One region of the Natranaerovirga pectinivora genome, then DNA from elsewhere that is predicted to be linked to it. Evidence: predicted binding sites of a transcription regulator. Region 1 holds the regulator's gene; the other holds the start of a gene.
The links. The regulator NrdR, encoded in region 1, represses ribonucleotide reductase genes. The targets are predictions, from matches to a motif close to CACAANATNTTGTG.
Positions count from the first base shown of each region.

Region 1 (6,511 bases):
CTTGATTATTAAATGTGTAACTTAACAATGGTACTGATTTCATCAGTATCTGCTCACTAAAATAATCCGTAGTACCTTTAAATATTTCAGTTGTTATACCTTTTAAACTATCTGGAAAATAGATGTCATAACTTTTGTAAATAATATTAAATGTAAGTACTAACATTATTAATACTACTATAATATTGGTTACCTTGCTACTTTGTATTGTTTTCCTTCTTTCCATTAAGTTTCACAACCTTTATCTTATAAGTTTTTTCCTTATATCATACTATTACCTTTTTTTAAGATTTATGAGTGTAAAATCGATTCATTGGTCTCATTCTGTTCTTATTCCTATTTAATGGCCTATAAACACCTCATATAGTATTTGTGCTAAAGGTGCCATAGCATTTTTCGCTTCTTCCACTGTATTGGTTTGGGCGCCAACTTCAATTAATAATGACCTTGGTTTTAAGTGAAGATTAAACCTTTCGCCTCTAAGGTAGATTCTTCTTGTAAAACCTGGAAAAATTTCAGCTGCCTTTAGTTGCATTTGTAATGTTAAGGCCATATTCTCATTAACATAAGGATTTGGAATATAACCATTTTCAACCATTCTTCCATTTACTAAGGTTTTACTAATGCCATTAAAAAACATTATTCTTGCTGTTTGTTTGCCATTAATTTCTGTAACAAAATGAAGGTGATCTGGCACCCCATCTCTATGTAAATCAATTACAATTTCTATGGATGGATTCTCTTCTAATATTCTAGATATTGGTCCAACTGCATTGGCATAAGCTCTATCCCTTACTGGATAATCATATACGCCTGTGTGGTGAATAACATTAATTTCATAGTCATTTTTTAAAATCTCAGCCAGTTCTACCCCCAGTCCAACAACGGTGTCCTCAACAAACCCTTTTCTGCTATCAATAAATGCCTCTTGTGAATGGGTGTGATAAATCAACACTTTAGGTTCCTCTTTTGAAAAATCTACTGTTATATCATTACTTAACCATTTTTCAATATTAAAATCATTAGGTGACACCCTTATGCTATTATCCACTGTGTACATATTATTCATTAAAAAATTAAAGTCTTTTAACTGTTCTAATGTATAGGCATATGATTTCACAATATGGTTTTCAATTGGTTTTTCTATATGATTACTTTCCTCCTCTAATTCAGCTATATCAATGTTCTTATTCCCTTCATCTTCTTGTTGCCATTGTTCAATGCTTGGGTATACTTCAGCAACAGTATAATATTGTAATGACTCTTCTTTTAACACATAATCTATTAAAGGAATATGCCCTGAGAAAAATCGCTTAAAATAACTTGTCTCATATCCTAGCAGTTTTTCTTGTTTTACTAAATCAGAGTGATTATTAAATGTATAACTCAATAAGGGTACAGATTTGACAAAGATTTGTTCACTTAAATAATTACTTGAACTTTTTCTTATCTGGGCACCAATTGTTTTAAAGCTATCTGGTACAAATATCTCATAACCTTTATAGAGTATATTACTGAACAAAATAATCATTACTAACACCAATAGGACATTGATTTTTTTAATGCTTTGGATAGATCTTCTTCTCTCCATATTCACACACCTTCATTCGTTGGTTATAGCTTCTATATACATAATATTCTAGTCCTTCTTTTATTATGACTAATTAAGATAAGCGACTAAATTAATTCATTATCTAGTTTTTTTGCAGAACAAAGTGACTTCATCACTCTAAAAAACATTTGCTAACTTCTTATCTGAAGTCACCTTTGTTCTTGCGCATCAAGCTTTTTCTAACTTTGTTAGAAAAATGCAGCGCATTTAATCAACTTTTTACTTTATAGGAAATAGAACTTTCCTATAAAGCAAAAAAGAATCTCTATAGAGAGATTCTCAATTCAATGCACTAGTTATTTCTTTGTAATCTATTTCTGGATGTAATGCTATATTAATTGCTCCTGCAATAATAAAGCTAATTCTTTTTACAACTGCATCAATATCTTTTGGTGTAACAAACATATTCCCCATATAAGGATTTAAAACTTCTTGTATTAACTGATATTTCTCCTCACTAGTAAACTCTTTTAAGGAACCTAGTATACTATCATTATTTGTATGTTGTGTCATTACATCTATTAGGTTGTCCATCGTGTCGTTTACTATAGTTGCTGCATCAACTACTGTAGGAACACCTATGGCTAATACTGGTATTCCTAAACTTTCTTCTGTAATGGCTTTTCTTTTATTACCAACCCCTGAACCAGGATGAATTCCTGTATCAGACACCTGTATTGTAGAATTGACCCTGCTTGTTCTTCTAGAAGCTAAGGCATCAACCGCTATAATTAAATCTGGTTTAACTTCATCTACAATACCTTTTACTATTTCATAAGTTTCCATTCCTGTTTGACCCATTACACCAGGAGATATGGCACTTACTCTTCCTAGTGCTTCTAAATATTCAGCGTCTTTTATTTGTTCAAATAAATGTCTAGTAACAAGCAAATTTGATACAACCTTAGGTCCTAAAGAATCTGGTGTAACCCAATTGTTTCCTAATCCTACAACTAGAATCAGAGGATTTGTATTATCTTTGTTTTTTACCAAACTACTGATTTGTTTAGCCAGTTCTTTCATTAATAACTCATGAACTTCACTGTCATTTTCTTTCATCAATTCACATTCCATAGTGATATAGTTACCAATAGGCTTATTCATCACTTTTGAACCCTGATCATCTTTAATATTTACTTTTGTGGTCTTTAAATGTATGGATTCATTAAAGTCTTCGTCTACTTCTACGCCTCGAATCTCTATATCCTCATCTTTATGAACCAACTCTCTAGCCTCTATGGCTAAGTCTGTTCTGATTTCATACTTTAGTTCTTCTAATTTTTTTTCTTTCATTGAATTATATCACTCCTTTTTAGTATAAGGATGGTTATTTTTGAAATAATAAGTTATTATTAGGATTAACTCTCTATTTTCAATTGTATTTTTCCCTATTTTTTATAAGTTATGTATTGACACAATGGAAAGATTAAATTAGAATATAATAGTATGTTTACATTGTGCAATAGTCCGTGTCTAATTACAAAATGAAAATTTGGAGGTGTACCGTTTGGCTAATATTAAATCAGCTAAAAAAAGAATAAAAGTTATTGCAACTAAAACTTTAAGAAATAAAATGATTAAGTCTAAAGTTAAGTCAAGTATTAAAAAAGTTGTAGCTGCTATTGAAGCTAATGATAAAGCTTTAGCAAAAGAGCAATTACAATTAGCTATTAAAGAAATTGATAAAGCTACTACAAAAGGCATTTATCATAAAAATACAGCTGCTAGAAAAGTTTCAAGATTAACTAAAAACGTTAATTCTATAGCTTAATTGCAATAAAATAATACTTATATATAACTATTATTACTATGAAAATGTCATTTACAAACTTGGGATCAAGGATTTGTAAATGACATTTTCAATTTTTAGAACAAGTGCCTTGGGCACTTAAAAAACATTTGCTAACTTCTTATCTAAAGTCACCTTTGTTCTTGCGCATCAAGCTTTTTCTAACTTTTAAAGAAATAAAAAGAAATGTTTTCACATTCCTTTTATTTTGTTTCATTTAATATTTTTTTAAGTTCATCCATAAAAGTATTTACATCCTTGAACTCTCTATAGACAGATGCAAACCTAACATAAGCAACTTCATCAATATTCTTAAGCTTTTCCATAAGAAGTTCACCAATTTCTTTACTTTCTATTTCTTTTTGCATCGAATTGTGAACTATATTTTCAATGTCATCTACTACGCTTTCAATTTCTTTCATAGAGACTGGTCTTTTGTGACAAGATCTAACTACACCAGCCATAAGTTTTTCTCTATTAAAAGTCTCTCTTTTTTTATCTTTTTTTATGACAACCAACGGGATTGTTTCTACTTTTTCATATGTAGTAAATCGCTTATCGCATTTTTCACATTGTCGACGTCTTCTAATGGAATTATTGTCTTCAGCAGGCCTTGAATCTATTACTTTTGTATTGTCATTATTACAATAATGGCATTTCATCCCTTGTTCCTCCATTGCTTTTTCTTTCAATTATATTTAAAATATTAGTATTGGTCAAGGGTACTAATAATCACTTTTAATCAGAGCCTTTTCTTCATCTATATCCACCAATATAATATCTTCACCTATTTGCTTAATTTGATCCCAAGAAATTTGATATTCTTTATCTCTTCCAAACATTCCAAATACTTTTGCTGGTCCAGGCACTATAAGTTTTTTCAATTTTCCATCTTTTAGATCCACTTCTATATCCACTATAAATCCTAATCTTTTACAATCTTTAGAATTAATGACCTCTTTTTGTTTCATATCATATATTCTAACCATTTCCAAACCCCCTTTATGAAAATACTAAATGTCCAAAAAACTCCTTAAATTTAAGGAAGGAAATTCTGCTCTCGAAAGAACAAAATTTCCTTTATACATAAATATTTCTCTTATTGTAATCAAGTAATCGTTTTACTTAATGTAAATATTTTTTCATGTTTTTCAATGCAGATTTTTCTAATCTTGAGACTTGTGCCTGAGATATATCTATCTCATTTGCCACCTCCATTTGAGTTTTTCCATCAAAAAATCTTAGTTTTAATATATGATATTCCCTTTTTGATAATTTATTCATAGCTTCTTTTAAAGAAATAGATTCCACCCAAGATTCCTCTTTATTTTTTTTATCACTTACCTGATCCATTATATACAAGGAGTCTCCCCCATCACTATATACTGGCTCGTATAAAGAAACTGGATCTTGTATGGCGTCTAATGCAAAAACAACTTCTTCTTTACTAATGCCAAGTTCTTGAGATATTTCACTTACTGTTGGTTCTTTTGATTTTTCTCTAATTAATCTTTCTTTTATTTGCAAAGCTTTATAAGCTGTATCCCTTAAAGACCTACTTACTCGAATTGAATTATTATCTCGCAAATACCTTCTTATTTCCCCTATAATCATTGGTACTGCATAGGTTGAGAATTTTACATTATGGGAAATATCAAAGTTATCAATCGCCTTTATTAATCCAATACAACCTACTTGAAATAGATCGTCAACGTATTCATTGCTGTTATGAAACCTTTGAATGACACTTAGAACTAACCTTAAATTCCCTCTAATATAGGCTTCCCTTGCTTCAAGATCACCTTCTAGTATTTTGTCAAATAATTTTTTCTTTTCATCATTAGATAATAATGGAAGCTTTGAAGTGTTTACACCGCAAATTTCTACTTTGTTCATGGCCATATGTTATACCTCCAGTCATCATTTTGTCTCTACTTAAATGATTACCGAAGTTAAAACATTTATACTCAAATTATTGCATTCTTACAATTTCCTTTTTTAACCTTTTAATGATTTTTTTTTCTAATCTTGAAATATAAGATTGGGATATGCCTAACATATCTGCTACTTCTTTTTGAGTCTTTTCATTGCCATCTTTGGTTAATCCAAATCTTAACTCTACAATTACTTTTTCCCTGTCTGATAACTTATCTAATGCCTTCTTTAGCAGTTCTTTATCTACTTCTTCTTCTATATCTTTATATATAATATCTTCTTCTGTCCCTAAAATGTCTGAAAGCAATAATTCATTCCCATCCCAATCAACATTAAGAGGTTCATCTATGGATATTTCAAATTTCGTCTTATTATTTCTCCTTAAATACATTAATATTTCATTCTCAATGCATCTAGAAGCGTAGGTAGCCAATTTTATCTTTTTATCTGGCTTGAACGTATTAATGGCTTTTATTAAACCTATGGTTCCAATAGAAATAAGATCCTCTACCCCAATACCTGTATTCTCAAACTTTTTAGCTATATAAACCACCAATCTTAAATTATGTTCAATTAGCTTTGATTTAACCTTTATGTCATTGACACTGCCTAACCCTTGAATAATCTTTGCTTCTTCTTCATTATCTAAGGGTGCTGGAAGAATTTCAGTACCACCTATATAATGTATCTCACCTTTTTTGAAAAACAAAAATCTTCTTACTGTATGAACAATCTTGAAGTGAAATTGATTAGGAAAAGATATTTTCATTAACACGTTTATTCCCCCTAGTTTTATATCTGTTTAATCTAATCTGTATTAATTTTGTAAAGCTTATTCTAATCAGTATTCTATCTTAGGCCTCTTACTGTGTAAGAGACATAAACTTGGTTGAAAATGCATTTTCCAAATCCTGCAACGAAGTTTGCAGGTAACATTTTCACTTAACCATTTCTGGATGTATTAGAATCTGATAACTATTATCTTGTGATAGTTTTTTATTGTATATTGCTAACACAATGTCTTTTAACTTAAACTCTTTTTCCGTGTTACAGTTTATGCTTACGTTCTCAGAAACCAAACCAATTAACATGCCTGATTCTTTTCCAATGGAACTAAAAGGTATGAGCCTAAATTTATGATTATACAGTTCTTCAATGTTATTATAAAAATCCTC
Region 1 covers NZ_SMAL01000001.1:161,710-168,220, reverse strand. Annotated here, with positions in the region: gene spoIIP (stage II sporulation protein P) at 1-226, opposite strand, end outside; gene EDC18_RS00810 (stage II sporulation protein P) at 341-1,591, opposite strand; gene gpr (GPR endopeptidase) at 1,892-2,905, opposite strand; gene rpsT (30S ribosomal protein S20) at 3,120-3,383, shown strand; gene nrdR (transcriptional regulator NrdR) at 3,605-4,063, opposite strand; gene EDC18_RS00790 (YlmC/YmxH family sporulation protein) at 4,127-4,390, opposite strand; gene sigG (RNA polymerase sporulation sigma factor SigG) at 4,527-5,303, opposite strand; gene sigE (RNA polymerase sporulation sigma factor SigE) at 5,374-6,111, opposite strand; gene spoIIGA (sigma-E processing peptidase SpoIIGA) at 6,275-6,511, opposite strand, start outside.

Region 2 (6,511 bases), on a different contig from region 1:
CAGATTATGTAAAAAAGTGTATGTTATTCATAGAAGAGATGAATTCAGAGCTGTTAAAATACTTCAAGACAAACTTTTTGAATTAGAAAATGTTGAAGTCATTTGGGATACAGTTGTTAATAAAATAGATGGCAGTGATGGCGTTACAGGAATTAATATTACCAATAGAAATACAGATGAAAATAGGGATATAGCAGTTGATGGCATATTCATTGCTATAGGTACCATACCACATTCGGATATGGTTAAAGGCGTTGTAGATCTAGACGACAGTGGCTATATTTTAGCTGATGAGAGTTGTAAAACAAATGTACCTGGTGTGTATGCAGCAGGAGATGTAAGAAAAAAACCATTAAGACAAATTATAACAGCCGCATCAGATGGTGCAACATCAGTATATTCTGTAGAACATTATATAATACAAAACTTCTAATGGTTTATAAAATTAAGCATCGACTTTGTCGATGCTTTTATATTGTAGACAAACTCATAGGTACAAGGATTTTTATTATATATGAGTGTAATAGCGTAGCCAAGGATGGTGCAGCGAAACCCTTGATATACTGTTTATCTTATTGGGCAAACCCCATTATCACAATTATCATCACCTAAATCCAGTTCTTCACCTTTTTCGTATTTTGATATTAAATTAGGAATAAAAGGTTTCATTACTGAGACTCTAGCATTATATTCTTCTTCGCTAATGGCTTCATAAGGTAATAATTGATAAAAATTATCATCTAAAGATAAAAAGGACACAGCTACAATATCATCCCAGTTATGCCATACCCATTCTTCTACGGCTTCCCATTCATGTTCACGAACATGGATTGTTATGGAACAATTATGATCTACATAGTTTTCCATAAACAGTTTATAATTTTCTAATTGTTCAAGGGCAGAAACATCGTATTTAGTCGTACCATTAGGTGCTTTAACAGGAAACTCAATAACTTTTGTAGAGCAAGTCTCTAATTCTTGACCTACTTCAGGGAAAATAGGGTATTCTAATTCTTCACATACTTTTACAAGAGGATCATTGGCATTAATGCGGACACGTCTTATATAGTAGGGTGAATGAGAATAATGAACACCACTAGAGACAGTTGGTAGTTGGCTAAGAGTTCCTTCAGGTTTGACTGTAGTAACCAATAGGGGTGGGTTTTGACCAATCTCTTCTGCATATTCTTTTGCTTCTTTTTGAGCAATGGTTCTTAATTCTGATAAGAGTGACCCTTGAGCCTCTTTGTCTAGAGAAAGGGCATTTACCAAATCTTGCCAACCTGTTAAGGAGCATCCAATAAGTTTGTCTCTATTTTGTACATAATCCCATTCAGGAATTTCTAAATCAACGCAAGTCATTCTATAACCAGCCCTTGCTGATAACTTTTGGGCTTCAAGTAATTCTTTTTTATTAAGGGTCCCATCTTCAGTTATAAAGGATGCCACATTGATAGTGGTCAGATTGCATAATCCTTTTGAATCTAGTAGGATTTCTCCACAAGGATTCACACCATTCATATTCGGTCTGCGTTTAGATCCAGCAACTTCATTTACCCATCCTGGTTCACCAGAATATCGCATTTGTTCTAGTTGCCAGTGAAGTTGTTCTCTAGATGGTCTGGACTTGTAATAAATAGAATTATTACTCATTTGTCTATGAATGATTTCATTATCTACAATCCACTGCCCATCAATTTGTTTGTATAAATTGCTTTTAGCTTCTATGGATTCTTTATCATCAGCATCTACTAATACTATTTCAGCAGTTCTTCGTACACCACCAACAACAACATTTTCGCCAATAATATTTGAAAAATCTAAGCAATCTATTGGCTTTAATTTTATATAAGTTTTACTAGCAACCAATCCACGTTTTTTAATAATACTGGTTATTTTAATAAACATATTTTTTAAACTTGTATGGCCACTTGCTGTTCCCCCAAAGGTTTTAAGTCTTTCGCCTTTTGGTCGTACATGGTTGTAATTTATAATTATTGTATTAATGTGCCTATATTCATTGCTATAAATAAGTTTGAAATAATAGTCAAGAGATTGAACCCAGCCTTCTTTACTATCACCAATTGTTATTAATGCAGTATTATTATGGCTAAAAGTTAAACTTGTACTGTCTTCTCTTTTGTCCTTAGGAACAGGGGTATAATCTTCATTAATTATGTCAAAATTGGTTCTAATCTTTGGTAGCTTTTCAATATCAGATTTAAGAATTCTTACACCAACGCCAGATCCGATCATTAGTAAGTAAAATAAATCTTTAAAAGCACCAAAGTTATCAATAACTTGGAAGGCACAGTTATAGTTAGCCATTGGGTAATTTTTAGCTACATCTGTACCGCCTACCCAAAATGTTCTTCCAGATAGAAATTGACGGAGATTGAATATGTTATCGTATAATTTTTCTGCTTCAGATTTTGTTGTAGGTACCAAACTACAATTGTATTCAACAGCTCGTCTAACCGTTTCCCACCAATATTCTCTTCGGTTTTCTTTTGGTAGCCATCTTGAATAGGTTCTATAGTAAACGAAGTTACCGAGTTGTTTCATAGGATTAGATCTATGTTTATATTTGCTTATAAATTCATCACTAAGCAATCTACCATCAATACGTTTTGTTCTTGTATCTCTAGTTTTATCTCTTTCATATCGATATAAGATAAAGCGTTTTGCTGCATCTTTTCTAGGGGAGTCCATTAAATGCTTTTCAACTAAGTCTTGGATTAGTTCTACAGAAATTGCTTGAGTATGATTTTCTAATGTTTCTTCAATCTGAGAGCAAATCATTTTTGCAAGAGCAGAGTCAATACCATCCTTAGTTTCTGCCATAGAAAGCTCGATAGCGGTGATGATTTTATTGCTATTAAAATTTGTAATATTGCCATTTCTTTTTATAATTTGAATCATAGAGAACACCTCTTATACATTATATGGTTGTTAATGCGAAACAATACACTATATATTGTACCACAATAAAAACCAGTGTCAATAAATAATTATTATAATTTGAGCATATTGCCATATAAAGATGTAGTATTTGCTGAAAGTGAGAGATTTATTAAGAATGGCTATATGAAATAGAGAAAAGGACAGGTGTTATATCTGTAAATAAACATAAAAAAAGATGGCAAGCCATCTTTTTTTTGACACTTTATATACTTGGGAGGTTGATATTTAAACAGAATGTATTCATTAACTGTTTGTGTTTTTAACAGAACATCCTGTAGTATCACATTTTAAAGTTATTTCGTTAATTAGCGTTTTGTTATTTTTTAATTGATTAATACTATCTAATGTGGTTGTAGTAATGTTTAACAAGGCATCTTTTGTAAAGAATGCTTGATGGGATGTTATTAGTACATTAGGAAAACCTAATAACCGTGTTAAAACATCATCTGTTATGACTCTTTCAGAATAATCTTCATAGAAATATTCTTCTTCCTCTTCGTAAACATCTAGTCCTGCAGATCCAACCTTTTTTTCTTTTAAGGCTTCAATAAGATCTATAGTGTGTATGAGTTTACCTCTGCCGGTATTAATAATCATAACGCCATCTTTCATTTTTGATATTGTATCTTCATTAATGAGATACTCTGTTTCTTTTGTTAGAGGGCAGTGAAGAGATATAATATCACTTTTTTTATAGAGTTCATCTAAAGTTGTGTATTGGTAGCCTAAACTTGCTGCGCTTTTTTCATCTTCAACAATATCATAAGCTATAACCTGACAACCAAAACCTTTTAAAATTTGGATTAACACTTTAGCGATTTTACCTGTACCAATTATTCCCACTGTTTTATTATGCATATCAAAGCCTAGAAGCCCATTAAGAGAGAAGTTCATATCTCTTGTTCTATTGTAAGCTTTGTGAATTTTTCTGTTAAGGGTTAACATCATTCCTACAGTAAATTCTGCAACAGCATATGGTGAATAAGCAGGTACATTAACAACTTTTAATCTGTTATTAAGTGCTGCAAAATCAATGTTATTATAACCAGCACATCTTAGTGCAATCATTTTAACACCATATTCTGCCAACTGATCAATAACGATTTTAGTTACCTCATCACGTACGAAGACACAAACAACATCAAAACCTTTTGCTAATAAAACACTACGAGCAGTCAATCTTGACTCATAAAAAGTAAATTCTAAATTATACTCTTTATTCATAGCTTCAAATATTTGTTGGTCATAAGGTTTTGTATCAAAGAATGCAACCTTCAAGAAACCACCTCCTAAAGGATGCTTATATCAATAATGAAATTCATTATCAATATAAGTTAATTATATAATGGGTCACAGATCTTTGTCAATACTTTTTAATTATTCAACTAGTATATTATTAATAAAAAAGACAACCTTTATTCCTTTAATTAAAAAACAAAAAAAGTAGAGAAGGATTAGCTTCTCTACAAGTAAAGGTTTTATTCAAGATCAAACAACCAACATTCATCTGTTAGTGGTTTTGAGAAAATACGACCCGTATCATTGATATCTTTTGCTTGATGATACTTAAAAAGTACATCACTTTCATTTAATTGACCTAGTATTTCTATTTTTCCTCGTACATGGGACAAAGCATAACGAAACCTTTTAGCATGTCCATTCAATTTAGATTTGGCTTCTTCAACAATTTTTATGCCATCCTTTATGGATATTTGGAAGCTACTAGCAACACCTTTTACTGGTCTGCATTGGAAGACATAATAAGGCACTACACCTATTTGAGTAAGAGATCTCATTAAATCAACTAATGTATCTGGATTGTCATTAACATCTTTTAGAAGAACAGTTTGATTCCCAACAACAATATTTTGATTTTGCAACTCGGCAATTGCTTTTTTGGCTTCATCAGTGATTTCGTTAGGATGATTAAACTGAGTAACAACGTAGATACGTTTTTCTTTGTTATATTTATTTAAAACTGATAAAAGTTTATCGTCAGTGAATATTCTTTGTGGAAATACAACAGGGGTTCTTGTACCAAAACGAATAAAGTCAAGGTGTTCAATTTCACATAATTGTTTCAGTAATTTTTCTATAATATCAGTGTCTAGTAAGAAAGAGTCGCCCCCAGAAATTAGTACATTACTAACTTCTTTATGCTCTTTTATATAGTTAACGGCTTCGTCAAACATTCTCAGCGTTTCGCTACTATTTAAACCAACTAGTCTTTTTCTAAAACAATGTCTACAGTACATTGCACAAGTTGTTGTAGACAGCAATAATACAGTAGGTTTATATTTGTGTTGTAAACCTTGCATTTTAGTGTTTTGTTGTTCACCACTTGTATCCTCAAGGCCTGCAACGTCGAACTCAGTTACAGATGGTATAGACATTTTTTTTATTGGATCCATAGGATCTTCAGTATTGATAAGAGATAAGTAATATTTTGTTGTTGACATTGGATAGGAATCGATTAAGTGGCCAAGCTTTTCTTCTTCCTCAGGTGTAAGTGTAAAATATTTTTTTAAATCCTCAACAGTTGTTGCATTTTCTCTTAAAGCTTTTTTCCAATTCAAAATTCGCCCCTCCTCATTTAGTAAAAATGTACTATATAAAAATAGTCGCCGATTAATATTATAACATAAAGTCAGTTTCTTCTCAAATTGTTTTAAATATACACAGGCTAAAAAAATGGTGAAAATTAGATAAAAAGTCACGTATTAAGAGTTTATATTATAAAATTAGACATAAAAGATAAAAAGCTTAATAGGGAAAACATTTAGCAAGAAAAAATATTTAGCGAGATAGGCACTACTTTGTAATAACTTTGTAATAAGCCATTAACACTATTTAGTAAGCCATTAGAACTATAGTTTTATGGTCATAGAATAAGGGTTTTATTAATTGTAAAAAATGGAAATTTGTCTTTTAATCTTTTTTATTGACATTTTCTAATAATATTTGTATAATATGGGTGTAACATTTAGTTAATAAATTCGTAATATATTATAATCATATATTATCTCTATAGTAGGAGGCAGAAAATGAAAAAGCATCTTAGGAAAGTCACATTTGGTTTAATAGGTTCATTATTATTAACAAGTAATATATATGGAGCAGAAAAAGGTGTAGTAAATACAAATATTTTAAATGTTAGATCAGGTCCAGGTACACATTTTAGTGTTACTTCTCAACTTAGAAGAGGCCAAGAAGTAGAGGTTATTGACTCATCTAATGAATGGCTTAAAGTAAATCTAAACAACCAAGAAGTGTTTTTACACTCTGATTTTGTAAGTATCATAGAAGTGCCTGTTCAAGAAGAAAGTATTGTTCAATTACAAAGACAAGCAATTGTTGATACAGACATATTAAATGTAAGATCTACACCGTCTGTAAATGGGACACGTATTACTCAATTGAGAAGAGGAGAAAAGCTTGGTGTAGTAAGTCAAAGTGGTGAATGGTACCTTGTAACAGGACCAAATAACATTGAAGGATTTGTACACGGAGATTTTATAAGATTTGCAGAGGATAAAACAGTTCTTTC
Region 2 covers NZ_SMAL01000008.1:43,176-49,686, reverse strand. Annotated here, with positions in the region: gene trxB (thioredoxin-disulfide reductase) at 1-433, shown strand, start outside; gene nrdJ (ribonucleoside-triphosphate reductase, adenosylcobalamin-dependent) at 568-2,922, opposite strand; gene EDC18_RS11180 (2-hydroxyacid dehydrogenase) at 3,208-4,242, opposite strand; gene EDC18_RS11175 (KamA family radical SAM protein) at 4,443-5,540, opposite strand; gene EDC18_RS11170 (C40 family peptidase) at 6,009-6,511, shown strand, end outside.
Region 2: a site for NrdR is predicted at 2,969-2,982, ahead of nrdJ (ribonucleoside-triphosphate reductase, adenosylcobalamin-dependent). Genes of this name have one in related genera too.